4 regions of the Kitasatospora sp. HPM-01-4 genome follow, and region 4 is predicted to be linked to each of the others. Evidence: riboswitches for the same ligand, from Rfam matches in the RefSeq annotation. Region 4 holds a riboswitch; each other region holds the start of a gene.

Region 1 (7,147 bases), 540 kb from region 4:
AGACCCACAGCATCCAGACCGCGGCCAGCGCGCACAGGGCCAGGTCGATGAAGAGGGACCCGCCCGAGGACCGCCGCTCGGCGACCACCGTGACGACGGTCAGGACCGCCAGCAGCGCATATGGCACAACGGTCGCCGACACGAGTCGGTGTCGCACCGGACCCCTCATCCACGCCCCCTCAAGCTGCCGTTCCACCGGACAATCTAGCCGTGACCGGCGCGGGCTATCCGGAGGCGAACAGCGAGCGCAGGTGCCTGCCGTTGACGATCGCCACGACGCCCAGGAGGAGCAGTCCGCACGCGCCCTGCTCGATCCTCATCCACAGCGGCAGGAGATTGGGGAGCGGCACGAGGACGGCGATGGCCGCGACCATGGCGCCCGAGGCTATTCGGAGCCGCAGATACGCCCGGCGGTGGCCGCGCGAGGCGCCGACGACGAAGGAGAGCATCAGCAGGGAGGTGAGGACGACGATCGTGCCCCGGATCCAGACCGTCGCGTTCACCAGCCCGGGATCACGGCGGAGCAGGCAGGCGGCCACGAGGGTGAGCAGGCTGAGGGCGATGTAGCCGCCGACGAGGCGCTTCATGGTGCGAAAAGCCGTCAGGCTGCGTGGATGGCTCGGGAGTTGGTCGGACGGGGCGGCGGGCTGTGCGTTGCGGGTGTTCACGGTGGGTCTTCTCCTCTCTCGGGTGGCCTCCAGCGTCGCAACGCCACGGCAGTCCGCGCATCGGTCGATCTACCGGAACCGCGGCTGAACCGCTGTACCGACCGGAAGGCCGAGCCGGTCCACCGTTCGGCTGACCGGCTCTCAGCACACGGTGTCCGCCTCCGGGTTCGGTCCGACCCCGCCGGTCCCGCCTCCGACCCCGCCGGTCCCCGGCCGACCCGGCCACCGATCCCCCGCCGACCCGGCCGTCGACTACGGTTGGGTGACTTGACCAGCGAAGGCACGGAGGGGACGGATGCCCGGAGTACTGGCCGCCGAACCGTCCGGGCTCGCGTTGTGGGGAGCGCTGAGGGCGCGCCCGATCCGCTTCCTGTACTCGGGCTGGCCGTGGCGCTGCTGGGCGTACCTGCTGAGCGGGGCGCTGCTGGGCACGGTCACCCTCGTGCTGCTGGCGGTGCTGCTGGTCCTGGGAGTCGGACTCTCGGTCGTCGGGATCGGGCTGGTCATCCTCGCGCTCACCGCGCTGGCCGGGATACCCGTGGGCGCCGTCGAGCGGCGGCGGATGCGGCTGGTGGAGCCGGAGACCGTACCGAGCCCGCACCCCGTGCTGGCGGCCGGGCCCGGCCACGGGGTCGCCCACCGGGTACGGACCCGGCTGCGCGAGCGCGCGACCTGGCGCGAACTGGGCCACGCCGGCGCGCTGGCGCTGGTCTTCGCGGCCATCGACCTCGCGTTCACCGCGCTGCTGGCCCTGTCCTTCGTGTTCCTGGTCTCGCCGCTGGTCGTGGCCGCCCTGGCACCCGAGACGGTGATGCTCCTACCCGGGCACGCGGTGGACGGACCGGTGGAGGCCCTGCTCGGCGGCGCGGCCGGACTGCTCGGCCTGGTGTGCTGCGCCTATCTGGGCGCGCTGCTGACCGGTGCCCAGATCGGGCTGTCCCGGCTGCTGCTGGCCGCCCGGGAGGCCGAGCCGGCCGGGCAGGTGGTCGAACTCACCCGCTCCCGCGCCCGGTTGGCCGACGCCTTCGAGAGCGAACGCCGGCGCATCGAGCGTGATCTGCACGACGGCGCGCAACAGCAACTCGTCGCGCTGACCATGACCCTGGGCCTGGTGCGGCTGAGGCTCGGCGCCGGCCAGGGCGAGGCGGCGGCCGAGCTGGCCGCCCGCGCGCAGGGTGAGGCCCGCCGGGCACTGGACCAACTCCGCGACCTGGTGCGGGGAATCCACCCCCGGGTGCTCGCCGACCACGGCCTGGCGGCCGCCGTCGCCGAGGTCGCGGTACGCAACCCGATCCCGGTCCGGGTGGACCTCGACCTGCCGTACCGGCTGCCCGAACAGGTCGAGACCATGGCCTACTTCAGCGTCACCGAGGCGCTCGCCAACGCCGCCAAGCACAGTGGCGCCACCCGGGTCACCGTCGCCGGACACCACGCCGACGGCCTGCTCTCGCTGCTGATCAGCGACGACGGGCGCGGCGGCGCGGATCCGGCGGCCGGCGGCGGACTCCAGGGCCTGGCCGACCGGCTGGCGATCCTGCAGGGCCGGCTGCTGCTGACCAGTCCGGCCGGCGGACCCACCCGGCTGCGAGTCGAAGTCCCCTGCTCCGCCCGGGAGGTGGCGTGCTCCGCATAGTCCTGGCCGAGGATTCCGTCCTGCTCAGGGCGGGCCTGGTCGAACTGCTCACCCTCGGCGGCCATCAGGTCACCGCCGCCGTCGGGGACGCCGAGGAGCTGGTCCGCGCGGTGGACGCGGACCTTCCCGACCTCGTCCTCACCGACGTCCGGATGCCACCGGGTTACGGCGACGAGGGCCTGCGGGCCGTCCTCGAACTGCGCACCCGGCACCCCGAGTTGCCGGTGGTGGTGCTCTCCCAGTACGTCGCCACCGCCTACGCCGCCCAGCTCCTGTCGGGCGGTGACCCGGGCCGGGGCGGACTCGGCTACCTGCTCAAGGACCGGGTCGGTGAGGTGGCCGAGTTCCTGGACGCGCTGCGCCGGGTGGCCGACGGCCGGACCGTCATCGACCCCGAGGTCGTCAGGACCCTGCTCACCCAGCGGTCCGCCGGCAGCTCCGCCGCCCGGGCGCTCGACCGGCTGACTCCCAGGGAACGCGAAGTCCTCGCCCTGATGGCCGAGGGCCGCAACAACCAGTCCATCGCCCGGGAGCTGGTCGTCACCGAGGCCGCCGTGGTCAAACACGCGGGCAACATCTTCACCAAACTCGATCTCGACCCGACCGACGGCAACCGCCGTGTCCTCGCCGTCCTCGCCCACCTCCGCGCCGACGGCGGGTAGCCGGCGTAGCCGGGGCTCCGGTCGGAGCCCCGGCAGGGGCGGGGTGCGGCCCGGCGGTCCCGGTCAGTCGGTGGCCACGGACCGCAGGTCGCGCAGGGTGGCGGTGAGTGCCCACGCGAGCAGTACCAGCGCCGCCCCCGCCGCCACCGCGATGTGGTCGGGGGTCTGACGGGCCGCCGAGGCCGCGAGGACGACCGATCCGGTGAGCACGCCGGCCGCGGTCAGGCTCCACAGGCCCAGGCGGAGTCGCCCGGACGGGGGCGCTGCGACCACGGTCCCGCCGAGGCCCGCGAAGAACCGGCAGGTCTGGACGGCTCCGGCGGCCAGGGTGGTCCAGTAGGCGAAGACGGCGAGGTGGTGCCAGGGGCCCGTGGCGAGCGAGGGCGCTCCGAGGCGCACCACGGCCACCATGCCCGCCCCGACCAGGGCGGGGGCGGCGAGCCGGCGGAGCGCCCGGCCGGCCAGTGCGGTCGCGGCGGCGCGGGTCGGGCGGGGGAGCGGCGCGACGAGGGCGAGGCCGAGCAGGAACAGGACGGTGCAGGTGTTCCCTGCCCAGGTGCCGCCGGGGGCGGAGGTGAACCGGGCGCCCTGCGCGGTGGCGACGCGCCCTGACAGTGCGCCGAGCGCAGCGACCGTTATGGCCAGCGTGGCCGCCCGTTGGCGGCGCTGGGCGTGGTGGTCGGCGGGCCAGATCGCGGGGTGCAGCCACATGTCCGCGATGCCGACGGCCAGGCTCGGCCAGGCCCGCCAGCCGGCCGCCCGGGCGTCCTCCTCGAGCGCCTCGCCCCACCGCTCCCGGAACACGCCGGGGTAGAGCCGGACCAGGCCTCGGTGGAGACTCAAGCCGGGCTCACCCCCAGGCTCCGCAGTCCAGCCCTGGCGACCTTCGCCATGGACCGCAGTTCCTGTTCAAGTACCTGGCGGCCCTTGGGAGTCAGCCGTACGGGCCGCTGGCGTCCCTGCTCCTCGGCGGGCTCGATCAGCTGCTTGGCCTCCAGCCGGCTGAGTGCCCCGTACAGGCTCCCGGGGCCCAGTCGTTCTCCGACCAGTTCCTCGATCGCCGTGTTGATGGCGTAGCCGTGCAGCGGCCCGTCGGCCAGCACGCACAGCACCAGAGTCTGGGCGTCGTTCGCCTGCATCCGCCGCGCTCCTCTCCCTCTTGGGCGAAACGGTACTACGCGGTGTGTACTGTGCCGCCACGCCTGACAGTGAGGCCCTCTTGCTGCTGCGAGCAGCCCGTCCGTCCACCGTGCCGGTCGCGGCGACGGCGGCCGCCGACCGGGGATGCGGCCGGCCGGCTCCGATGGCCGAGGGTCGCAGTACCCGGTGTCGGGGCCGGGGAAGTCGGGTCAGAAAGGTGTCCGATTAGGTCGTTTATGGGCAATGTGTCACTGAATATGGCAATCAGTCAGCTTTTCATGCCATTTCTATGTGAGGTGCGTAATACGAACTTGTGTCCGGCGGGTGGAACTGCCTAGCGTTCAGGCTGTTCGCACCTGCGGACCCTGCCGCCGGGACGCCGAGTCCTGTCCACCGGTCGGCAGGACGTCGAGCAGTGCACCGGGCAGGAGCGGGGGAACCAGGTAGTTCGCCGCGCCCTGCCCAGCCCGCTCCCGGGCTCGGTGGGTCGCGGCTCGGGGTGAAGCCGTTCTGTGTGCGGCCGGGCTACCTCACGGCCCGAACCCGACAGCTCACCTCGCAGGCGTCGCAGAGGAACGCCCCATGCTGACTTCAGGTTCCGGCCGGCATCGCCGTGCGCGCCGGAGTTACACCCCGCGTCTTGCCGCCACCGCCGGGATCGCCGGCGCCGGTCTCATGCTGCCGCTGCTGAGTGCGAGCGGAGCCTCCGCGGCGCCCGGCTCCCACACCTACGCGAGCTACGCCGGGTGGCAGGAGCACCACCAGTACCACCACCAGGCCGGCTCCGGGGGGCAGCGCCACCAGGCCGGCTCGCACACCGCGCCGCACGCCGCGCGGCCCGCCGGTCAGGCTCCCGCCGGGAAGTCCCACGCCTCCCCGACCGCTTCGGCCACCCAGGCCCCGGACACCGAGAGCGCGCAGCCCGCCGCCGACTACCAGGGCTCCCACGGCGCGCGGCCGACCGCTCAGGCCTCGACCCCGTCGTCCGACGCCTCCGCTCCGTCGTCCGAGGCGTCCGCCCCGTCGTCGCCGTCCGCGTCCCCGTCGGCTCCGGCCGGCCAGGCCCCCGCCGCCACCCCCACGGCCACGCCCACCGCCCCGTCCGCGACGAGCGGTTCGAGTTCGGACGCCGTACAGCAGGTGCTCAGCCTGATCAACCAGGCACGGGCCGCCCAGGGCCTGCCCGCCTACACCATCACGGCGGGTCTGACCCGCAGCGCCGAGGCCCACAACCAGACGATGGCCGGCGGCTGTGGCATGTCCCACCAGTGCCCGGGCGAGGCCGAGTTGGGAGCGCGGGAGACGGCCGCGGGCGTCCAGTGGAACGCCATCGGGGAGAACATAGGTTACGGCGGCGGGGTCGGCTCCGCCGCCCAGGACATCGCCGCGATGGCCGTCAGTCTGACCCAGGACATGCTGAACGAGACGCCGCCGGACGACGGCCACCGCAAGAACATCCTCAGCGGCGAGTTCAGCCACATCGGCATCGCCGTCTACCGGGATGCCCACGGCACCGTCTGGCTCACCCAGGACTTCTCCAACTGACCTGTCCTGTAAGGACATCGGCCGAGATGGCCCGGTCCTCTCCCCGGCAGGGCCCGCCGCCCCGTTCCCTCGGGCGGCGGGCCCTGCCGGACGGTGCGGTGTCGGGAGGTGGTGTCGAAGGCGGGGCGTGTCCATCGGGTGCGCGACCGGGATCGCCCGGGCGGTTCCGTGTGGGTGGCGTTCCTTGTCGATGCACGTTCACCTCCAGTCCGATCTGATGGTTAGCGGCCCAGCTCGGGTGGGCAGAATGCATCCGGTTCGTCCTCGCACGCTCCCCACGTACGCTGCACGCGCTGGTCCGCGCCTGTGCACCACCCCATCGCACCGCAGCACCACCTTCCGCCTCCGCGCCGCACCACCCGCCTCCGCACCACCCGCCGCCCAGTGCAAGGCCCGGCGTACAGCTCCGCCGGGTGAGAGAGGGGCCGAGATGTCGTTACCTGTTGGCAGAGCCGCCGTGCTGGGAGGCAGCCTGGCCGGGCTGCTGCACGCCTGGGTCCTCGCCGAGGCGGGCTGGCAGGTGACCCTGGTGGAGCGCGACCGCCGACCGGGCAGGGCCGAGTTCGCCGGGGGAGTCCCGCAGGCCCGCCAGGCCCACCTGCTGATGCCGGCCGGACTGGATGCCATCGAGCGGCTGCTGCCCGGCACGACCGAGCTGCTCATCGACGCGGGGGCGCAGCGCCTCGGCCTGCCCAGCGACATCCGCTGGCTCACGCCGGCCGGCTGGCTCCCCTCCTTCTCGCCGCGGCACACCATCGTCAGTCTCACCCGCCCCCTGATCGACTGGGCGCTGCGCCACCAGGTGCTGTCGCACCCGGGTATCGAGGCGCGTGAGGGAGTCGACGCCGTCGGGCTCACCGTCGCCGGACCCCGGATCGCCGGAGTCCGCTACCGGCGGCGCGGCGACCGTGACCGGACCGAGTCGGTGCTGCCCGCGGAGGTGGTGGTCGATGCCACCGGCCGTACGTCCCGAACTCCTCACTGGCTGAACGACCTTGGGCTCGACGCGCCCGAGGAGAGCGTGATGGACGGCGGGGTCAGCTACTCGACCGGGCTGTTCCGCAGGGCCGAGGGGGGCCTGTCCGCCGGCCGTGCGCTCTACCTCCAGCCCCGGCCCGGGCGCAATCCGCGCTTCGGGCTGCTGTTCCCGGTGGAGGGGGACCGCTGGATGGTGACGGTCGGCGGGATGCGCGGCTTCACCGCACCCACCGACCTCGACGGATTCCTCGCCTTCAGCCGGGAGTTGCGCACACCGGACCTGTACGAGCTGCTCAAGGGCCTCGAACCGGTCGCCCCGATCCACGGCTTCCGCCCGCCGCCCAGCCGGCGGCGGCACTACGAGCGGCTGGCCGGTCTACCCGAGGGGCTGCTGGTGGTCGGCGACGCTGCCTGCACCTTCAACCCGATGTACGGGCAGGGCATGTCGGTGGCGGCCCGGTCCGCGCTGGTGCTGCGCGATCTGCTCGCGGCCGGAGCTTCCGGAGCCCACAGGTCCCGTG
Region 2 (7,147 bases), 1.3 Mb from region 4:
TCGATCAGCCCGTACTCCAGGGCCTCCTCGGCCGTCAGGATCTTGTCGCGCTCGATGTCGTCGCGGACCTGCTGGATGTCCTTCTTGGAGTGCTTGGCCAGCATCTCCTCCAGCTGCTCACGCATCCGGAAGATCTCCTTGGCCTGGATCTCCAGGTCGGACACCTGGCCGCGGCCGGTCTCGGTGTACGGCTGGTGGATCAGGATCCGGGCGTTCGGCAGCGCCATCCGCTTGCCGGGCGTACCGGCGGCCAGCAGCACCGCGGCGGCGGAGGCCGCCTGGCCCATGCAGACCGTGGTGATGTCCGGCTTCACGTACTGCATGGTGTCGTAGATCGCCGTCAGCGCGGTGAAGGAGCCGCCGGGCGAGTTGATGTACATCTGGATCTCGCGGTCCGGGTCCATCGACTCCAGGCACAGCAGCTGGGCCATGATGTCGTTGGCGGAGACGTCGTCCACCTGCGAGCCGAGGAAGATGATGCGCTCCTCGAACAGCTTGGCGTACGGGTCGTACTCGCGGATGCCCTGCGAGGTGCGCTCGACGAAGCGCGGGACGATGTAGCGGCCCTCGGCGCGGGCTCCGTAGAACTCGCCGCGGGGCGTCTGGGGGGTGTTCATGGGGTTCTTGGCCTCCGAGTGCGTACGGGACGAGGTTGGGGTGCGGACGGCGCTCAGGCGCCGGTGCCGCCGCCGCCGGGGACGTCCGCGGCGCTGTGCATGATCGAGTCGATCAGGCCGTACTCCTTGGCCTCCTCCGGGGTGAACCAGCGGTCGCGGTCGGAGTCCGCGGTGACCTTCTCGATGGTCTGGCCGCTGTGGTGCGCGATCAGCTCAGCCATGCGCTGCTTGGTGCGCAGCAGCTGCTCGGCCTGGATCCGGATGTCGGTGGCCGAACCGCCGAGGCCTGCGGAGGGCTGGTGCATCAGGATGTTGGCGTTCGGCAGCGAGAAGCGCTTGCCGGGGGTGCCGGCGGTGAGCAGGAACTGGCCCATCGAGGCCGCCATGCCCATCGCGATCGTCACCACGTCGTTCTTGATGTACTGCATGGTGTCGTAGATCGCCATGCCCGCGGTGATCGAACCACCCGGAGAGTTGATGTAGAGGTAGATGTCCTTGTCCGGGTCAGCGGCCAGGAGCAGCAGCTGGGCGGTGATCTTGTTGGCGATGTCGTCGTCGACCTGCTGGCCGAGGAAGATGATGCGCTCGTTGAGCAGCCGGTTGTAGACCTGGTCCCCCAGGCCACCGAGCACGTCACCAGCGGCGGCGTGCGGCGCCATGAGGCCAGGCATCTGCATCTGCGGGAACGTCACTTAGCCACCTGCTCAGTTGAATTGGACGGACTGGGGGCAGCCGTCACTTGTCGCAGTTTCACTGCGTGAATGTCGCTGTCTAAGGACCCTAACGCTCAGCCCGGGCCACGGAATCCCCCACACAGAACTGTTCGCTGTGAGCGCAGGGTCGGCATTCGAAAACAGCGAGCCCGGGCACCGAAAGGTGCCCGGGCTCGCCATCCGGAACTACGCGGGAACTCAGGCCTCGGTGGTCTCGGCAGCGGCCTCGTCGGCCTCGTCCTCGGCGTCGTCGAAGGAGACGACCTCACCGTTGGTGTCCTTGACGGTGGCGGCCTCGACCACGGTGGCCAGCGCCTTGCCGCGGGCGACCTCGCCGACCAGCAGCGGCACCTGGCCACCCTGGACGACCTGCTGGGCGAACTGGTCCGGGGTGAGACCCGAACCGGCGGCACGGCGGATCAGGTGCTCGGTGAGCTCCTCCTGGTTAACGCCGAGCTCCTCCTTCGCCACGATCGCGTCGAGCACGAACTGGGTCTTGATGCCCTTCTTCGCCTGCTCCTCGGTCTCGGCCAGGAACTCCTCCAGGGTCTTGCCCTGGGTGGTGAGGTAGGTGTCCAGGTTCAGACCCATGGGCTCCAGCTGGTGGTGCTCCAGGTTGTGGCGGCGGGTCTCGACCTCGTCCTTGAGGAGCTTGGCCGGGTACTCCATCTCGACCAGCTTCAGCAGCTCGTCCAGGACGCGCTCCTGGGCCTGGGTGGCCTGGTCGAACTCACGCATGCGCTCCAGGCGCTTGCGGGAGTCGGCCTTCAGCTCCTCCAGGGTGTCGAACTCGCTGGCCAGCTGGGCGAACTCGTCATCCAGCGCCGGGAGCTCCTTCTCCTGGACGGTCTTCACGGTGACGGTGACCTCGGAGCTCTTGCCGGCCTGGGTGCCGCCCTTGAGCTCGGTGGTGAAGGTCTTGGCCTCACCGGCGGACAGGCCGACGACGGCCTCGTCGATGCCGTCCAGCAGACGGCCGGAGCCGATCTCGTAGCTGACGTCGGAGGCGGTGCCGTCCTCCGGGACCTCGCCGTCGACCTTGGCCTCCAGGTCGACGATCACGACGTCGCCCTCGGCGGCGGCGCGCTCGACGTCCTTGACCGAGGAGAAGCGCTCACGCAGCTGCTCCAGGGACTTCTCTACGTCGGCGTCCTCGACCACGATCGGGTCGACCTCGACCTCGATGGCGGTGAAGTCCGGCAGGGTGATCTCCGGGCGGATGTCGACCTCGGCGGTGAACTTCAGGTCACCGCCGTCGGCGATCCGCTCGACACCCTCGATGTCGGTGATCTCGGGCTGACCGAGGACCTCGATCTTGCCCTCGTCGACGGCCTGCGTGTAGAAGCGCGGCAGGGCGTCGTTGACCGCCTCCTCCAGCACGGCGGCACGGCCGAAGCGCTGGTCGATGACGCGGGCCGGGATCTTGCCCTTGCGGAAGCCCGGGACCGAGACCTGCTGGTTGATCTTCTTGTACGCCGCGTCGAGGCTGGGCTTGAGCTCCTCGAAGGGCACCTCGACGGTGAGTCGAACCCGGGTCGGGTTCAGAGTCTCGACGGCGCTCTTCACGGTTGGGTCTCCTAAGGGCTTGCGGTCAGGTTGTCTCCGCCCGTCCGGCTCATCCGGCACGGGCGAGACGGGCGATGGGCGGTTGGGGCTGCATCTCCCGTACGTGGTGGACGGTGAGCGTGACTCCTCGCCCTCGGGCGGTCGACCTGCGCGTATGCACAGGGACTACCGGCCAGCGGCCCATCCTACCGGTACCACGAAAGGCGGACGCCAGGCCCGCCCGCGATCAGCGTGCCGCCGCCCGATCGGGCGCGGCCCCGGCGCACCGGACGCGGCCGCACGGCCACCGGCCGACCGACCCCCGGAAGGGCCCGATGTGTCGTCAACTGACCGGCGCCGCACACGGCTTCAAGAGCGAGGCCGTCCGGGAAAGCCAACAGGGCCCCGCCCGCTGACGAGACCCTGCCGCACTGTCGGGGTGACCGGATTCGAACCGACGACCTTCCGCTCCCAAAGCGGACGCGCTACCAAACTGCGCCACACCCCGTGGTGCCGAGAGGAAGCGTACACGTCGGCCGGGCCGCGCTCGCCGCTATATCGGGAGCCCACCGGACATGCCCGGAACCGAAAGCAGTGTGCAAGCAACCGACCGAACCAGGTAGGCTGACTCCGTCCTCGTGACCGACAGGTTCCCGGGGGCGTCGTATGCGCATGTATGCGGCACGCGGGTGTAGCTCAATGGTAGAGCCCCAGTCTTCCAAACTGGTCACGCGAGTTCGATTCTCGTCACCCGCTCCAGACACTTCGGCCCCGGGCCGACGGTTTCCACCGTCGGCCCGGGGCCGAAGTCGTGTTCCCAGCCCCGTCCGGGCTGAGTGCGTGTCAGAGGCGGACGCCGTGGCGCACCAGGTAGCTCACCGGGTTGATGTCGGAGCCGTAGGCCGGGCCGGTGCGGACCTCGAAGTGCAGGTGCGGGCCCTTGGCGTTGCCGGTGGCACCGGAACGGCCGATCTGCTGGCCGACGGCCACGGACTGACCGGCCCGGACGTTGATCGCCGAGAGGTGGGCGTACTCGGAGTACTTGCCGTCGGTGTGCCGGATGACGACCTGGTTTCCGTACGAGCCGCCCCAGCCCGCGGTGACCACGGTGCCGGTGGTGACGGCCCTGACGGGGGTGCCGGTGAAGACCAGGAAGTCCACGCCGGTGTGGTGGCCGCTGACCCACGAGGAGCCGGTCGCGTGGTACGGGGTGCCCAGGTGGGGGTTGGCCACCGGGGAGGTGTAGGCCGGGGCGGCCTGGGCCGCGGTGGCGGGCAGCGCCAGGGCGGCGCCGGTCGCGCCGGCGACCAGCGCGCGGCGGGCGAATCGGGGCAGCCGGGAACGGCGGGCGTCCTGCGCGAGCATGGGGAGTCCTCTCCGACGCCTGCGAGGTGAGCTGTCGGGTTCGGACCGGAAGTAGCCCGGCCGCCGGGAAGCGGCTTCACCCCTAGCCGGCCCGGTTCTCCGGGCGCGGCGACCTGCCTGTGGTTCCCCCGCTCCTGCCGTGCACTGCGCGAAGTGCGGCCTCCGGGCGGCGGCAGGACTCGGCGTTCCACCTGGCGGGCCGACCCGGACGATGACCGGGCTGGCTGAAGAAAAACCGATCCGACGTACACGGAGCAAGTTAGCCCCGCTTAGGCATAAGGAGCGCATAAGGACACCGGAGGCCGGCGGTCACTCTCCGGTCACGCCGAACCGCCGTGTGCAGCCGGATCGGTCACGGTCGGCCGGACGAATCCACACAGATCGTCATGGAATCCACACTCCGCATCAATCCGGACACCCTCCGGTGCGACCTGGAGATTCCCCGGTGAGCTGTGTCACGCCCACCGTGCCGGACACGGCTGACGGTCCGTTTCCCGCAGGGGCCCGCGGCCGATACCCTCGCGAGCGTTCGCCTTAACGATCATTTATTCGAGCTAGGAGCCCACCCGTGCGCCCGCAGGACCGTATGGCCGTCATCCAGCGCAGTGTGGTCCGCGAAATGGCGCAGTTCGGCGTGGAGTTCACGGTGGACGGCGAGGTGGTCCGCGGTCCCGGCACCACGGCGGTGGCGGTCCGCGAGCACCCGGGCCAGGGCGGGAGCGGCCATGTGGACCTCGGTTTCGTCCTCGACCTCGGGCGCGCGGACGCCCCCGTGGTCTGGGACTGCGCGGCCGGGCTCGGCAAGACCGAGGAGGAGAAGCTCGACAACGCCGTGAAGATGTGGGCCACCACCACCGCCTCGACCGTGGTGGAGCTGCTGGAGCACCGGGGCGAGCACGGGGACCACTACCGGCCCGCCGAGCTGGCGGGCTGGCGGGCGATCCAGGGTCCGGCGGCCGTCTTCGGGTTCGGCAACGAGCGACTGGCCGGCTGGCTGGCCGACCACCAGCCGCTGACCGCGATCGCCGAGGCGCTCGGCCCCAGGCTCACCGGCGGACAGCTGAACGGCGTGAAGCTGTTCCTCGGCGGCCGGGCCGGCGACGACATCGCCGAGGTCCGGTTGAACGGCGAGGTCTCGGAGGCCGCCTCGGCCGCACTGCACGCACTGGACTGGCCGCGCGGCGAGCGGTTCTGCTGGGCCCGCCTGTTCGTCCTGCTGATCCCCGAGGGCGGAGTGCAGCCGGAGCCCGTGTGCTCCGTCCCGGTGCCCGCACCCGTCGCGGCACCGGCGCCCAGGCCCGGACTGCTGGCCCGGGTCAGGCACGTACTGCGGTCCGCCCGGCGCTAGGGGTACTCGGTGACCGAGTACGGCCCGGGCCACGGCCGGCGTCACCCCCGCCGGGCACCCGGCGCCGCGCGCTGATCCGGGAGGACCGGCCGGACGGGTGTCGGCTCAGCCGGAGAAGGACTTGAGGCTGTTGGCCACCGAGGTGAGGAAGTTCTTGATCGGCTCCGCCGCCGTGGAGGCACTGAGCATGAATCCGAAGAGGGCCGAAATGATCGCGTGACTGGTCTTCAACTGCTTGTTGCGGATGAAGATGAAGACGAGGGCACCGAACAGCACCAGTGCGGAGACGGAGAGCACCACCCGGACTCACTTCCTTACTACGTTGCGGGGTTTCATCCGGAAACCCTGTGGCGACGCCGGAGCCCGGCCTGTCTGGCGGGGCACGGCCGTGTGGCGCCGACCGAGAGCCGCATGCAACGCCCCCCATCCCCCGACTACCGATACCGACCAGTCCCGCCCACCGACTCAGTGTGGTCGGTCATGCCGACTGCGTAAAGGCGTAGCCGAAAGCCCGGCTGGAAGTTCCTGGCATGTGAGACGAATTTCCGCCGACCGAGACGATAGCCCAGGGCTTCTGACGAACTGTCGGCAGGGGCTCCCCCACCGGCCCGGTCAGCGGTGATCCAGTGGTCGGGCAGCGGCGGCGGCACCGCGTCGGGGGCCCGTCAGGATTGGCCGAAGATCGGCTGCCGGACTTGACACACCTGTCCGGTGTTCGAATCCACTGCCGCCCGGGCACCGGCACCGGCCGGTACCGCCTCGCACCGCTCCGTGCCGCCTCACTGACGCCAGAGCAGCAGCACCGCCCGGTCGTCGTTGACGTCCTTGGCCACGGTCTCGATCAGCCGGACCGCCGCACCACGGCTGCCGCTCTGCAGCAGCGCCCCGGCGACCAGCCGGTCGGCCTCGCCCATCAGCCGGTCCATGCCCTCGGACAGATCGCGCCCGGGCACCTCGACCATACCGTCGGTGCAGAGCATCAGCAGGTCGCCGCGGTCCAGCCGGCCCCGCACTCCCTCGAACTTGGCGCCGTCGTAGATCCCGAGCAGCGGCCCCTCGGCCGCCTCCTTGACCTCCCAGCGTCCCGCTCCCGACCGCCGCTGCATCCCCGGCAGGTGCCCGGCCGAGAGCAGCTCGTACTCACCGGTGTCCAAGTCCAGCACCAGATGGACGGCGGTGGCGAAGCCCTCCTCCCAGTCCTGCCGCAGCAGGTAGCCGTTGGCGGCGGGCAGGAACTCGTGCGCGGGCAGCGAGCCGAGCAGGCCGCCGAAGGCGCCGGACAGCAGCAGGGCGCGCGAGCCGGCGTCCATGCCCTTGCCGGAGACGTCCGCCAGGACGCACTCCAGCACCCGCCGCCCCGGCCCGGTCCTGGCGGCCACCACGAAGTCACCGGAGAAGGACTGGCCGCCGGCCGGGCGCAGCGCCATGTCCGCGTACCAGCCCTCGGGCAGCACGGGGACCTGGCTCTGCACCCGCAGCCGTTCGCGCAGGTCGAAGAGCATGGTGCCGCCGCCGCGCCAGGGCACGCCGACCCGGCTGCGGAACTGCGCCAGCAGCAG
Region 3 (7,147 bases), 2.0 Mb from region 4:
GGGTCAGACGGACTGGGGCTGGTCGACGCGGCGGCGCTGGGCCGGGACGACCTCGCTGATGGCGTCGCCCACCAGGGCGAGGAGTTCGGCCAGCGGGTCGAGGTGGTCCGGCAGGTCGCAGAGGGCGACGATCCGCTCGCCGTCGGGGCCGGAGACGCAGAACAGGTCGATCGGGCCGAGGTGCTTCGCGGCGGTCCCCACCAGCGCCGCGATGTCGCTGGGCTGGTGGATGTCGCTGGACACGCCGACCACCGGGCAGCCGGGCCGGTCGAGTTCGGCGGCGAGGTCCTCGGCGACACCGGCGCGCAGGTCGGCGACCAGGATCCCGGCGGCACCCGCAGCGGCGAACCGGCGGGCCAGCCCGTCCCCGGACCCGCCTTCGAGTACCGCGATGACCACCACTGCCCCGGCTACTCGCATGGCCTGCTCCTCCTTAGAGCCGCACCCCGTGGACGGCCCCGCACTGCCGTCCATCAGAGTCATTGCGGAGGATCGTAGGCACTGCTCGACCCTCCGCGACACTCATTACCCGGCAGGTGACCAGGCTCACTCCTGAGAGGGCGGACCGGTACGCCCGCCAGCGGCGTTATCCGGACGTCACGACCCTGTCATCCTCGCGCCCCCTACCGACAGCCCCACGGCCCCCTGTCCGTCCCCTGTCCACCTTCCGTCGGGACGCCGACCCACCGCCGCTCAGGCGCCGTCCGCCCGCGTGGAGCCGCCCGCCCGCCGCCGGATACCGTCGTGACATGCCGGAAACGCCCGAATCCACCCCGCAGCCCGCACTCTTCACCTGGGAGTTCGCCGCCGACCCCTATCCCGCGTACGCCTGGCTGCGCGAGCACAGCCCGGTGCACCGCACCACGCTGCCCAGCGGGGTGGAGGCCTGGCTGGTCACCCGGTACGCGGACGCCCGGCAGGCGCTGGCCGACAGCAGACTGTCCAAAAACCCCGCCCACCACAGCGAGCAGGCGCACCGCAGCGGCCGGGTCGGCATCCCGGGGGAGCGGCAGGCGGACCTGATGACCCACCTGCTGAACATCGACCCGCCGGACCACACCCGGCTGCGGCGGCTGGTGTCGAAGGCGTTCACCCCGCGCCGGGTGGCCGAGTTCGAGCCGAGGGTGCAACAGCTGACGGACCGGCTGATCGACGGCTTCGCCGGGCGCGGTTCGGCCGACCTGATCCACGAGTTCGCCTTCCCGCTCCCCATCTACGCGATCTGCGACCTGCTGGGCGTCCCTCCAGAGGACCAGGACGACTTCCGGGACTGGGCCGGCATGATGATCCGGCACCACGGCGGCCAGCGCGGCGGTGTGGGCCGGGCGGTGAAGCGGATGCGTTCGTACCTGGCCGAGCTGATCCACCGCAAGCGGGCCGACCTCGGGGACGACCTGATCTCCGGTCTGATCCGGGCCAGCGACCACGGCGAGCACCTGACCGAGAACGAGGCCGCCGCGATGGCCTTCATCCTCCTCTTCGCCGGCTTCGAGACCACCGTCAACCTGATCGGCAACGGTGTGTACGCACTGCTGCGCAACCCCGGGCAGCTGGCCCTGCTGCAGGAGTCGATCGGGCGCGGCGAGCAGGAGCTGCTGGCCACCGGGGTGGAGGAACTGCTGCGCTACGACGGCCCGGTGGAGCTGGCCACCTGGCGGTTCGCGACCCGTCCGCTGAGCATCGGCGGGGTGGAGATCCCGGCCGGCGACCCGGTGCTGGTGGTGCTGGCGGCCGCGGACCGCGATCCGGCCAGGTTCGCCGAGGAGAACACGCTCGATCTGGCGCGGAAGGACAACCCGCATCTGGGGTTCGGCCACGGCATCCACTACTGCATCGGCGCGCCGCTGGCCCGGCTCGAGGGCCAGCGGGCACTGGCGACCCTGCTGACCCGGCTGCCGGATCTCCGGCTCGCCGCGGATCCCGCCGAACTGCGCTGGCGCGGCGGTCTCATCATGCGTGGCCTGCGCGAACTCCCGGTTTCATTTACCGCGCGGCAGGGCTGATCTTCCCCGTAATCCGGCCGTCATTCTCAGGATTTCGGTGAGATGTGCCACATGGCGTCCAGGGACTTCCGGACACCCGGCAAACCGGGCGTGTCGGGCTGACGGAGTGTCGGGTTAGTCCGATTTGGGAACCTCTGAATACGCATCAAACCGGACAAAGTTGCACCGTTTGTAGGCATACATAAACTGACTGTAATTCCCGTGTGATGTACGGGATATGAGCTTGTGATTGATACGAAGGTATGCGTAGTCTCCGTGGAGTTCGCACTGCGAACCCCGCTGCGAGGAACGCCAAACCTTGCCCGCCGCGCTTCGGGACACCGACCAGAACCCTTGGGCAAGGGCGGGGGACCCAGGTTATTCCGCCGTTCTCACGGCTTGGGGTGAAGCCGCGTCAGCAGGGCAGGAGGCACTCCTGTCCCGCCCGCCGCGGCCGGGCCAACCTCCCGGTCCGAACCCGACAGCTCACCTCGCAGGCGTGCGGAGAGGACACCTTCATGCTGTTCACCGGTTCGGGCCGTCATCGTCGCAAGACCCAGACCGAGAAGGCCATCGCCGCGGCCGGTGTGGCCGGCGTCGGTCTCGCGCTGCCGCTGCTCACCGCCACCGGCGCACACGCCGCCTCCGTGACGACCTGGGACAAGGTCGCGGACTGCGAGAGCGGCGGCGACTGGAGCATCAACACCGGCAACGGCTTCTACGGCGGCCTCCAGTTCACCTCCAGCACGTGGAAGGCGTACGGCGGCGGCCAGTACGCCGGCCAGGCCAACCAGGCGACCAAGGGTCAGCAGATCGCGATCGCGGAGAAGGTCCTCGCCTCGCAGGGTCCCGGCGCCTGGCCGGTCTGCTCGGTCAAGGCCGGTCTGGCCAGGGGCGGTTCCGCCGCCGACGTCGACACCGGCAGCCACAGCGGCTCCAAGTCCGGCTCCTCCGGCGGCCAGAGCAGCGCCAAGAGCTACAAGAAGCAGTCCTCGCAGGACACTTCGCCGCAGAGCGCCACCCCGTCCTTCCCGGGCAAGGCCGGTTACGACGCCGCCTCCGGCAAGTACTGGTACCAGAAGAACGGCGGCTGGTACTGGACCAGCCACCAGAGCATCTACAACCAGTTCGCCGGCGGTGCCGCCGCCAAGGCCCCGGCCCAGAGCCCGGCCCCGGCCGCGGCCCCGGCCGCCGCCACCACGCAGAGCGCGGCCACCGGCGGCTACACCGTCAAGGAGGGTGACACCCTGTCGGGCATCGCCCAGGCCCAGCACCTCTCCGGCGGCTGGCAGCACCTCTACGAGAGCAACAGCGCCACCATCGGAGGCGACGCCAACCTGATCCTCCCCGGCCAGGTGCTGAAGCTGGGCTGACCCCCGGCGGCATGAGGGGCCGTTTCCGCAGCCGTCGCGGGAACGGCCCCGTCCGCCCTCGTCGCCTCCCTGTCATCATTCAGGTGAACTACCGGCGAGTAGAGCGGCCACACGATGAGACGGGACCAAGGGCAGCGTGGCCCGGCGGCCCGGTGCGGTTAGGCTCTGGTCGTAACGACTCCGCAACCGTCCGCAGACCGCACCCCCTGTCCGCTGGACCTGCTTCCGCTAGGAGATGCCTCGTGCCGTCCATTGATGTCGTCGTAGCCCGTGAGATTCTCGACTCGCGCGGCAACCCCACGGTCGAGGTCGAGGTCGGCCTCGACGACGGCAGCACCGGCCGTGCCGCTGTCCCGTCCGGCGCCTCCACCGGTGCCTTCGAGGCCCTGGAGCTTCGTGACGGCGACAAGAGCCGCTACTTCGGCAAGGGCGTGGAGAAGGCCGTCCTCGCCGTCATCGAGCAGATCGGCCCGGAGCTGGTCGGCTACGACGCCACCGAGCAGCGCCTGATCGACCAGGCCATGCTCGACCTGGACGCCACCCCGGACAAGTCCTCGCTCGGCGCCAACGCCATCCTGGGCGTCTCCCTCGCCGTGGCGCACGCCGCCTCCGAGGCCAGCGACCTGCCGCTGTTCCGCTACCTCGGCGGCCCGAACGCGCACGTGCTGCCCGTTCCGATGATGAACATCCTCAACGGCGGTTCGCACGCGGACTCCAACGTCGACATCCAGGAGTTCATGATCGCGCCGATCGGCGCCGAGTCGTTCTCCGAGGCCGTCCGCTGGGGCGTCGAGGTCTACCACACCCTCAAGGCCGTGCTGAAGGACCGCGGTCTGTCCACCGGCCTGGGCGACGAGGGCGGCTTCGCCCCGAACCTGGACTCCAACCGCGAGGCCCTGGACCTCATCACCGAGGCCATCAAGAAGGCCGGCTACACCCCGGGCAAGGACATCGCCCTGGCCCTGGACGTCGCCGCCACCGAGTTCTACAAGGACGGCGCCTACCAGTTCGAGGGCAAGGCGCTCTCCGCGTCCGAGCTGATCGACTACTACGCCGACCTGGTCGCCAACTACCCGCTGGTCTCCATCGAGGACCCGCTGAACGAGGAGGACTGGGACGGCTGGAAGGCCATGACCGACCGCCTCGGCGACAAGGTCCAGCTGGTCGGTGACGACCTGTTCGTCACCAACCCGGCCCGCCTGGCCAAGGGCATCGAGACCGGCACCGCCAACGCGCTGCTGGTGAAGGTCAACCAGATCGGTTCGCTGACCGAGACCCTGGACGCCGTCGAGCTGGCCCAGCGCAACGGCTACCGCTGCATGATGTCGCACCGCTCCGGCGAGACCGAGGACGTCACCATCGCCGACCTGGCCGTCGCCACCAACTGCGGCCAGATCAAGACCGGTGCCCCGGCCCGCTCCGAGCGCGTCGCCAAGTACAACCAGCTGCTGCGCATCGAGGAGATCCTCGACGACGCCGCCGACTACGCGGGTCGTTCGGCCTTCCCGCGCTTCCGCTCTGCGGAATAGTCAGCACAGCCGCTCCGCGGAGTAGTCAGCACGGCCGCCCCACGGAGTGGCCGGTACAGCCGCTCCGCGGACCGGCAGACGCGGCGAGTACGAGGCTGACACGTACGTCCGGCCGGACGAGGTCTGACACGTACGGCTCGTGATCGGTGCCCCGCAGCCCGACCCCGTAGGGTTGGGCGGCGGGGCACCGGCGCGCGGTGCCGACGGGAGGGGTACATGGCGAGGTGGAAGATCCCCGGGATCGCCGGGCGGCCACGGTTCACCAGCAGGGCCACGGTGCTCGTCCTGGTGCTCTGCTCGCTGGTGGCGATCCTCGCCTACCCCACCCGTCAGTTCATCGCGCAGCGCTCGGAGATCAACGCGCAGCGCGCCAAGGCCGAGCGCGCCACCCAGCAGGTGGAGAAGCTCCGCACGGAGCGGGCCCGCTGGCAGGACCCGGAGTTCGTCAAGGCGCAGGCCCGCGAGCGGCTGCACTACGCGCTGCCGGGTGAGGCGCCGTTCGTCTCGGTCGACCCGAGCCCGCCCGCCACCGAACAGTCCGCACCGGGCGCGGTGGCGGCCGGTCCGGCCGCCCGGTCCGGCGTGCCCTGGTACACCAGTGTCTGGGCCTCGGTCGCACTGGCCGACGCGCCTGTCGTGGCCGCAGCGCCCGCCGCCACTCCCACCGCCGCCCCGTCCACCGCCCCTCGCTAGAGACAGCAGCACCGCCATGACCTCTGAGAACCCTTCCGTTTCCGACCACGACGTCGCCGCCATCGCGGCCCAGCTCGGCCGTGTGCCGCGAGGCCTGCGGGCCGTGGCGCACCGCTGCCCCTGCGGCAACCCGGACGTCGTGGAGACGGCGCCCCGGCTGCCGGACGGCACGCCGTTCCCGACCCTCTACTACCTGACCTGCCCCAAGGCCGCCTCGCTGATCGGCACCCTGGAGGCGGACGGTGTGATGAAGGAGCAGACCGCCCGCCTCGCCGAGGACCCCGAGCTGGCCGCCGCCTACCAGAAGGCGCACGAGGACTACATCGCCCGCCGGGACGCCATCGAGGTGCTGGAGGGCTTCCCGAGCGCCGGCGGTATGCCGGACCGGGTGAAGTGCCTGCACGTGCTGGCCGGCCATGCGCTGGCGGCCGGTCCCGGCGTCAACCCGCTCGGCGACGAGGCGCTCGGGATGCTGGAGGACTGGTGGGCCAAGGGCCCGTGCGTGAGCGAGGCCGAGGTCGCCGAGAGCGCGGCCAGGGTGGCCGCCCAGCGCGCGGAGGTGGAGGACCACGCCGCGGTCATCGCCGCCAAGCAGCAGAAGACCACCGAGCGCGCCGAGAAGAAGCGCAAGGCCGACGAGGAGAGTGAATGACCGCCACCCGGGTCGCCGCGATCGACTGCGGCACCAACTCGATCCGCCTGCTGATCGCCGATCTCGACCCCGAGACCGGTGCGATCGCCGACCGCGACCGCCGGATGATCATCAACCGGCTCGGCCAGGGTGTGGACCGGACCGGCCGACTGGCGCCCGAGGCACTGGAGCGCACCTTCGCCGCCTGCCGGGAGTACGCCGCGGTCATCGCGGAGCACGGGGTCGGCCCGGACCGGATCCGGATAGCTGCCACCAGCGCCTCGCGGGACGCCGAGAACGCCGAGGAGTTCACCGAGGGCGTCCGGGAGATCCTGGGCGTCGAGCCCAGGGTGATCAGCGGTGACGAGGAGGCCCACCTCTCCTTCGTCGGTGCCACCAAGGAGCTGACCGGCGGTGCCTTCGAGGCCCCGTACCTGGTCTTCGACCTGGGCGGCGGCTCCACCGAGTTCGTCCTGGGCCACGAGGACGTCGAGGCGGCCCGGTCGGTGGACGTCGGCTGCGTCCGGATCGCCGAGCGGCACTTCGCCGGCACCGAGCTGCCGACGCTGAATCAGATCTCGGCCGCCCAGGCGGACATCCGGGCCGCGCTGGACCGGGCCGCCGAGGTGGTCCCGCTGGACCGGGCGGCGACCCTGGTCGGCCTCGCGGGCACCGTCACCACGGTGGCCGGGATCGCCCTCGGCCTGCCGGAGTACGACTCCGCGGCGATCCACCACTCCCGGCTGTCGGTCGAGGCCGTCCGCGAGGTGACCGGCCGGCTGCTGAGCTCCACCCACGAGCAGCGCGCCGCCAACCCGGTCATCCACCCGGGCCGGGTGGACGTGATCGCGGCCGGTGCCCTGGTGCTGCTGGAGATCATGGAGCGGACGGGCGCCGCCGAGGTGGTCGTCAGTGAGCACGACATCCTGGACGGCATCG
Region 4 (7,147 bases):
GGTAGACCACGTCGGCCAGGTCCTGTTCAGGGAAGCGCAGGATGCTGAACGCGCCGCTCTCACCGGCGTGCGCGCCGAACCGGAACGGCATGACCTGGATCACCACGTTGGACGTCTCGGCCACGTCGATCAGGTACTGGACCTGGCGTCGCATCACGCCGTGCCCGCCGACCGGACGCCGCAGCGCGGCCTCGTCGATGACGGCCCACAGCCGGGGGCTCTGGCCCTCGGTCAGCAGCTTCTGGCGGCGCATCCGCAGACTGAGCCGCCGTTCGAGCTCGTCACCGCTGAGGACGGGCCGGGTCTGGCCGAAGACGGCGCGCGCGTACTCCTCGGACTGGAGCAGGCCCGGGATGAACTGGACCTCGTAGGTGCGGATCAGCGCGGCGGCCTCTTCCAGGCCGACGTAGGTCTGGAACCAGCCGGGCAGCACGTCGTTGTAACTGTGCCACCAACCGGGCTTGTTGGCCTCGCGGACCAGGCCGAGCAGCGCCTCCCGCTCGGTGCCGTCGTGCACACCGTAGAGGGTGAGCAGGTCGGCCACGTCGCGCTCCTTGAAGCTGACGCGGCCGAGCTCCATGCGACTGATCTTCGACTCGGAGGCCCGGATCTGGTAGCCGGCATCCTCCCTGGTGATCCCGTGCCCCTCGCGCAGCCTGCGCAGTTGGGAGCCCAGGAGGATACGGCGCACCATCGAGCCACCGTTGGGCTGAGCTGTGGTCATGCCGTCGAAACCTCCACCTAGGGCAAACAGGGCACAGTCTGCCATCAGTTGAGCGCTCAGGGTGCCGGTACCAGCAGAACGATCTATCAGATCTTCCGCTGAGACACCATGATGCACGTGCATCCGGCGCTTGCATATGCCAATAGTGCGACTGCACGTGAATCGACTCTTGCATCTGCAGTGAGCGCAGAGGACCATGGTGCACGTGCACCTGCACGTCCCTGGCAATCCCGCGGGCTTCGCGTTCGACCCCGCGCGCGAATCCGCACAACCGCTCGGCCGCGTCCCCGCGCGGTCGGGCGCACGTGCGCGCGTGCGACCGTCGAGGAAGCTGGCGCGCGGCCGAGCGAGTCGGAGGTGACCGGCATGACCCCCATGGGTCCAGCCGTGTCCGCCCCCTTATGGGAGGAGCTCTTCATGAGCACCGGTACGGCTGTCCTGGCCGACCCCCACGTGGTCACCTGTACGCTCGCGCCACGCTTCGAAGCCGTCAGAACCGCCAGGGAGTTCGCCAGATCGACTCTGTACGGCTGGGGTCTTGGCGAACTGTTCGACGATGTCTCCCTGGTCGCTTCGGAGTTGGTGACCAACGCGCTGCGCCACGCGCTCGGCGCCCGCCGGGACGAGGGCTCCGCCCCTGTGCCCGGGCGGCTGTCGACGTGTACGCGGCCGGTCGCCGACGGGGCGCTGCCGATCCGAATAAGCCTGGTGCACCGCGCACCTCAGGTGGTGTGCGCGGTGAGCGACCCGAGCAGCGCCGGACCGGTCGCCCGGGAGCCCGACTTCGTCGCCGAGTCCGGCCGGGGGCTGCATCTGGTCGACTCGTTCAGCCGCTCCTGGGGCTGGCATCCGCTGGCGGGTGCGGGCAAGGTGGTCTGGGCCCTGTTCGAGGCCGAGCCCGTGACCGCGGCTGTGGCACCGTCAGGCCGGCACCGCCGCTCCGCCTGAACTGCCTGAACCGCCCGGCACGACAGCCGAGGGCGAGCCGGCCGAGGCGAGCCACCGCTCTGCCGCGGCCCACCGGAACCCGGCGGCCGTAGCCCGTGAGCCGCCACCCCGATCCCCGGACCGGGACGAAGCCTCCAGGACCGGACCCGCGCAACCCCGGCGACCCGAGCACCCGACCACGCCGGTGCACCCCGCGACCGACCGCCCACGGCCACCCTCCTCGACCGCGACCCGGGACCGCCACCCGCGGCGGCGGACGGACGCCGGCCCGCGGACGGCCCCGAACGGCCACCGCCGACTCCGCGCGACCCCGAGGCGAGCGACCCCGAGGCGAGCGGCCCCGAGGCGAGCGGCCCCGAGGCGAGCGGCCCCGAAGCGAACAGCCCCGAAGCGAACAGCCCCCGGAAACGATGGAGGCCGCCGTGGTGATCGATCCCACGACGGCCTGTAGCAAGAGAGTTGACGGGTGGTTCAGCCCGCCAGATGGTCGAACTCCCCGTCCTTCGCGCCGAGCAGCATCGCGGCGATCTCCGCCCGGGTGTAAATCAGCGCCGGCCCCTCGGGAAACCGCGAGTTGCGCATCGCCACTTCACCGCCCGGCAGTGCGGCGAACTCCACGCAGTTACCCTGCGAATTGCTGTACCGGCTCTTCTGCCAGACCACACCATCGAGGTCCGTGGCCGCCATGCCGTTGTACGTTTCCTGCATCTCTTGCACCGGATTCTCCAGACCTGCCGGGCTTACGCCCTACTTGACGCGATGATAGCTCCAGTGCACGTGCATCAGCACGGGACATTGCTTGTGCAGCCGAGCGTGTCGGAATGTACGCCAACCACTCCGCTTGACCGTCTTTGACGGAACGTAAGTGGACATAGCCCGGCGAATCGGAGCCCGGCCGATGACTGCCCGTACCGGGCCTGCGCCACCGTGTTGATCTTCGTAGGCCGGGCGTCGGACGCACGGTCCGCCGCCCGCGATCACCTGTGAGACACGTCACCAGGGACGGGAGCTGACGGGGTTTCGGTTGCGTGATGCGACCGACCGTCAGCAAGGATTGGGTAATTTGGTGGTAATTGTCCCGGTTACTAGCAGGTTCGATGTCAACTCTCGGGATCCGGATGCAGTCCTGCCTGCCGAATGTCCTACGATCTCCGCCATGAGCACCGCAGCCATCCCGGGCGCGCCACTGCCCGTCCGCACTCCAGGCTCCCGTGCGCGGGGGCGCCACCGCCGTCCTGAGCGCCCCGAGGTCCCTGCCGGTTCCCCGGCCCTGCTGCTTGCCGTCCCCGCCGCGGCCGGACCCGAGGCAAGCCCGATCGTCGAGGAACTGCTGTCCATCGTGCGCGGCGAGCAGCCGGGCACCGAGACCGCCGCCGGCTACCTGGTCGGCGAGCACCTTGCCGCCGGTGCGCCGGAGGGCGACACGGAGAACGGCGACCAGGCCGCCCCCACCGTGGCCGCAGTACTCGCCCAGGCCGCCGAGGCGGGCCTGCCGGCACCCGTCGTGATCCCGCTGCTGGCCGGCCCGCACGACTTCCTGACGGCTCTGTACAGGCTGGCCGACGAGACGGGAGCCGCCGTCACCGATGCGCTCGGCCCGCACCCACTGCTGGCCGAAGCCGTGCACGTGCGGCTCTCCGAGGCCGGTCTGGCCCGCGCCGACCGCGCCCGACTGTTCGCCATCACCACCGCGGCCGACGGTGTGGTACTGACCGTCGTCGGCGGCGAGGAGGCCGCCGCGGCGGCCGGAATCACCGGTGTACTGCTGGCCGCCCGGCTCGCGGTGCCCGTGGTGGCCGCCGCCCTGGACGTACCGGGCTCGGTGGCCGCCGCGGTCGAGCACCTGAAGGCCACCGGTTCACAGCGTCCCGCGCTCGCCCCACTGGTCATCGGCCCGGAGGCCGACCCCGAGCTGCTGGCCACGGCGGCCGAGGAGACCGGCTGCCCGAGCGCGGCCCCGCTCGGCGCCTACCCGACCGTCGGTCAGCTGATCGCCTCCACCTACCTGAGCGCACTGAACATCCCGGGCCCGGGTGAGGCCCCTGCCGCCGTCGCGGAACAGCCCGCCGGCTGAGCGCCCGACAGACCCGTTCGAGAGGCCCCCTCCGAGGGGCCTCTCGGCGTTTCCGGGCCCGCCGGGGGCCATCCGGCACCCGGGACCCCAAGGGCGCGCCCGTCCGCCGGTCCCGCCTCCGAGAGCCGTACGGCCGGGGGCGGGTGGAGAGTTGGTGAACTCACTGCGACATCCACCCCATCAACTCACAATTCGGACATTTGCCACCACCCTCTTCATCGGGCGGCGCCGACCCGGATTCCGCTCCCCCGGGGACTTCTCAAAAGTTTCACAACCGGTTGCCCGATCCGGGCCGAAATTGCCGTGGCATCACCTGAAAGGCAGGCAGATCGCAACCCGTGCAGATCGCCTGAGAGAGGCCCATCGAATTTCCAGGAAATGTCCATTCGCATTCGATCTTGAGGAATCGGCGAATAGCCTGTGAGGGAACTCACAGGTGTTTGCAGTTTCAACTTAAGTCTGCTTAACGTGCTCCCCGTTCGTTGACACACGGACCCAGCTCATCCGGAACGCCGAGTCCTGCCGCCGGAGCAGTTGGTACCGCAGAACGCACCTACGGCAGGGGCGGGGGAACCAGGTAAGTCGCCCGAGAGGCGGTCAGCAGTGGCCGACTCCGGGCTTGGGGTGAAGCCGTGCGCAGCACGGCCGGGCAACTCCAGCCCGAATCCGACAGCTCACCTCGCAGGCGTGGGAGAGGAACGCACACCTTCATGCTGCCCATCAACGCCAACAAGCGTGCCCGCCGTCTGATCGCCGCCACCGGTGTGGTCGGTCTCGGCCTCTCGATCCCCGCCCTCGTCGCGTCCGGCGCGTCCGCCGCCTCCGTCTCCACCTGGGACAAGGTCGCGCAGTGCGAGAGCGGCGGCGACTGGGGCATCAACACCGGCAACGGCTTCTACGGCGGCCTCCAGTTCACCTCCTCCACCTGGGCCGCCTTCGGTGGCACCCAGTACGCCCCGCAGGCCAACCAGGCGACCAAGGCGCAGCAGATCGCCGTCGCCGAGAAGGTTCTCGCCTCGCAGGGCCCCGGCGCCTGGCCGGTCTGCTCGGTGAAGGCCGGTCTGACCAAGGGCGGCGCCGCCGCCCAGGTCGACACCTCCGCTCCGGCCGCCGCCCCGAGCACCGCCGCGACCACCGCGCCGAAGACCGCGCAGGCTCCCGCCGCCAAGCGGCAGAGCGCCCCGGCCGCCGCCGGGCAGGCCACGAACGGCACCAAGTACACCGTGGTGGACGGCGACTGGCTGTCGAGCATCGCCACGAAGAACAGCGTCGACGGTGGCTGGCAGAAGCTGTACGACCTCAACCGGTCGGTGCTGACCCAGGGTCCGGACGTCATCTTCCCGGGCCAGCAGCTGGCTCTCGGCGGCACCGCCACCGCCGCGCCGCAGCAGGACGCCCCGAAGCCGGCCCCCAAGCAGAGCAGCAGCCCCAGCACCCCGGCTCCGGCTCCGGCCCCGGCCCCGGCCAAGCCCGCCGCTCCGGCCGCGCCCGCGACCGGCAGCAAGGCCGCCGCGATCAACTTCGCGCTCTCCAAGGTCGGCCAGGCCTACGTCTACGGCGGCAGCAGCGACGGTGGCTGGGACTGCTCCGGCCTGACCCAGGCCGCGTTCCGCCAGGCCGGCATCTCGCTTCCGCGAGTCGCCGCCGACCAGGCCGATGCCTCCACCCGCGTCTCGCTGGACAGCCTGCAGCCGGGCGACCTGCTGTTCTGGTCCAACAACGGCAGCAACTCGGGCGTCTACCACGTCGCCATCTACATCGGTGACGGCAAGTACGTCGAGGCCGCCAACCCGAAGTCGGGCGTGAAGACCGAGACCATCGCCAACTGGGCCCCGGACTTCGCCGGCCGCGTCTGACGGTCTCCGGACACTCCCTGAGCGGTTCCACCGCAAGGCCGCTGTCCCCGGTGCTCTGGTCGGCGCCGGGGACAGCGGCCTCTGCCGGTACGGCTGCCGGCGCGGGGAGTCCCACGAAGGCCCCCCGGCCCGGGCAGGGGCTCCCTCCGGGCGGTTCCCGCGCCCTGCGAGGAGGGGAGCGCGGGCACTCGGCGAGTCCGCGTCAGGGTGGCAGGCTGGCCAAGCGGTTCCCGCGCCCCTAGAGTGCGTGGTCGCACCCAACTGCCGCAGGGGAGGGGAACGGCCATGGCACGGGTCACCATCAGTCTCGACAGCGATCTGGCGATCGAGGTCATGCTGCTGACCGGCACCAGGAGTCCGCAGGATGCGGTCGAGTTGGTCGTCCGCGACTATCTGGCCGCCGGCCGCCGTACCGAGGCCCGCACCGGCGATGCCGCCGACGCACACCGGGTCGGCGAGGAGAGGCGCACCCCGCAGGAGGGCTGAGCAGCGGTCATCCGGCCTTTCCCGGCTCCGCCTCGCCCTCCTCCGCGCGGTCCGTGCTCCCGCCCTTGCCCCGTCTCCTGTCGTGCCGGGGCCAGCGGGCGCGGGTGAAGACCATGAGACCCGCGAAGATCACTGCCGCGATGACCGCGCCGATCAGGGTCGAGCCGCGGAACCAGGGCGCCCTGACGTCCATCACCCGCTGTCCGGCGTGTGCTCCGCTGCCGGTGCCCACCACGACGCCCAGCGTCCAGAGGTTGGGCAGTGCCAGCACCAGCGCGAGGATCAGCCAGCTGAGCGTCACCTTCCAGGACCGTCGCCGGTGCAGACCGGCCCAGGCCGCCAGCAGCGGCAGCAGCGTGAAGCAGATTCCGAAGACGAGCCCCAGCAGCAGTCCCACGCTCAGGTGCCCGTTCACCATGGAGCCCACCCGCTGCGACCACCAGCGCGGCACCGTCGCGGCCCAGCCGAAGTAGACGATCACCCCGGCGACCACCAGTCCCACGCCGAGCAGCAGCCGCCTGCGCCAGATCGGCCACGCGGCGTTCTCCACCGTCCGGGGAGTCCGACCAGCTCTCATGTCTCGATGCTGGCCACAGTCGGCCCCCGCCCGCAGCGCGAGCCGAGGACCGTTGCCCTCCCGAGGACGGCGGACGGGCCCAGCGGCCGGTCGAACACCGGCGGACCGGCGCTACTCCATCCGGGCGACCCCGGATCCCCGAACCCCACGTCCGCACATCCGCACGTCACGGCAGCACGTCGGCCCGCCGGGCAGTACACCCGACGGGCCGACGTGGTCCGGGACCTCCCGGGAACCTCAGTGCGCCCTGGCCCCCGTGGAGCCGCGCATCACCAGTTCCGGCTGGAACATGAACTCGGCGCGCTGCCCGGGGTTCCCTCCGACCTCCTCGAGGAGTGCGTCCACCGCGGCCGTGGCCATCGCCTCGACCGGCTGGCGGATGGTGGTCAGCGGCGGCTCGGTGAAGGCGATCAGCGGCGAGTCGTCGAAGCCGACCACCGAGACGTCCTGCGGCACCGACAGGCCGCGCTGACGGACCGCGC

The links. A riboswitch is a leader RNA that binds a small molecule or an ion and turns the genes downstream of it on or off. The one in region 4 is predicted to bind cyclic di-AMP.
Region 1: another riboswitch for cyclic di-AMP. It lies ahead of ACSMTC_RS29060 (CAP domain-containing protein); the one in region 4 lies ahead of ACSMTC_RS31395 (transglycosylase family protein).
Region 2: another riboswitch for cyclic di-AMP. It lies ahead of ACSMTC_RS25410 (M23 family metallopeptidase); the one in region 4 lies ahead of ACSMTC_RS31395 (transglycosylase family protein).
Region 3: another riboswitch for cyclic di-AMP. It lies ahead of ACSMTC_RS22400 (transglycosylase family protein); the one in region 4 lies ahead of ACSMTC_RS31395 (transglycosylase family protein).

Annotation. Positions count from the first base shown of each region.
Region 1 is NZ_JBPQGP010000005.1:6,638,859-6,646,005, forward strand. Features, by position in the region: gene ACSMTC_RS29030 (sensor histidine kinase) at 1-157, opposite strand, end outside; gene ACSMTC_RS29035 (hypothetical protein) at 225-668, opposite strand; gene ACSMTC_RS29040 (sensor histidine kinase) at 964-2,301, shown strand; gene ACSMTC_RS29045 (response regulator) at 2,289-2,963, shown strand; gene ACSMTC_RS29050 (hypothetical protein) at 3,027-3,806, opposite strand; gene ACSMTC_RS29055 (PadR family transcriptional regulator) at 3,803-4,102, opposite strand; cyclic di-AMP (ydaO/yuaA leader) riboswitch at 4,512-4,683, shown strand; gene ACSMTC_RS29060 (CAP domain-containing protein) at 4,686-5,648, shown strand; gene ACSMTC_RS29065 (NAD(P)/FAD-dependent oxidoreductase) at 6,079-7,147, shown strand, end outside.
Region 2 is NZ_JBPQGP010000005.1:5,856,063-5,863,209, reverse strand. Features, by position in the region: gene ACSMTC_RS25435 (ATP-dependent Clp protease proteolytic subunit) at 1-617, opposite strand, end outside; gene ACSMTC_RS25430 (ATP-dependent Clp protease proteolytic subunit) at 671-1,288, opposite strand; gene tig (trigger factor) at 1,529-2,896, opposite strand; tRNA gene ACSMTC_RS25420 (tRNA-Pro) at 3,310-3,383, opposite strand; tRNA gene ACSMTC_RS25415 (tRNA-Gly) at 3,561-3,634, shown strand; partial or broken gene ACSMTC_RS25410 (M23 family metallopeptidase) at 3,719-4,120, opposite strand; cyclic di-AMP (ydaO/yuaA leader) riboswitch at 4,244-4,401, opposite strand; gene ACSMTC_RS25405 (DUF6348 family protein) at 4,809-5,588, shown strand; gene ACSMTC_RS25400 (hypothetical protein) at 5,694-5,888, opposite strand; gene ACSMTC_RS25395 (PP2C family protein-serine/threonine phosphatase) at 6,368-7,147, opposite strand, start outside.
Region 3 is NZ_JBPQGP010000005.1:5,143,341-5,150,487, forward strand. Features, by position in the region: gene ACSMTC_RS22390 (SDR family NAD(P)-dependent oxidoreductase) at 4-420, opposite strand; gene ACSMTC_RS22395 (cytochrome P450 family protein) at 750-2,003, shown strand; cyclic di-AMP (ydaO/yuaA leader) riboswitch at 2,315-2,496, shown strand; gene ACSMTC_RS22400 (transglycosylase family protein) at 2,501-3,355, shown strand; gene eno (phosphopyruvate hydratase) at 3,598-4,884, shown strand; gene ACSMTC_RS22410 (FtsB family cell division protein) at 5,101-5,577, shown strand; gene ACSMTC_RS22415 (DUF501 domain-containing protein) at 5,594-6,229, shown strand; gene ACSMTC_RS22420 (Ppx/GppA phosphatase family protein) at 6,226-7,147, shown strand, end outside.
Region 4 is NZ_JBPQGP010000005.1:7,183,432-7,190,578, reverse strand. Features, by position in the region: gene ACSMTC_RS31415 (helix-turn-helix domain-containing protein) at 1-724, opposite strand, end outside; gene ACSMTC_RS31410 (ATP-binding protein) at 1,142-1,672, shown strand; gene ACSMTC_RS31405 (DUF397 domain-containing protein) at 2,144-2,380, opposite strand; gene ACSMTC_RS31400 (sirohydrochlorin chelatase family protein) at 2,829-3,746, shown strand; cyclic di-AMP (ydaO/yuaA leader) riboswitch at 4,278-4,449, shown strand; gene ACSMTC_RS31395 (transglycosylase family protein) at 4,457-5,602, shown strand; gene ACSMTC_RS31390 (hypothetical protein) at 5,888-6,088, shown strand; gene ACSMTC_RS31385 (hypothetical protein) at 6,096-6,665, opposite strand; gene ACSMTC_RS31380 (LacI family DNA-binding transcriptional regulator) at 6,903-7,147, opposite strand, start outside.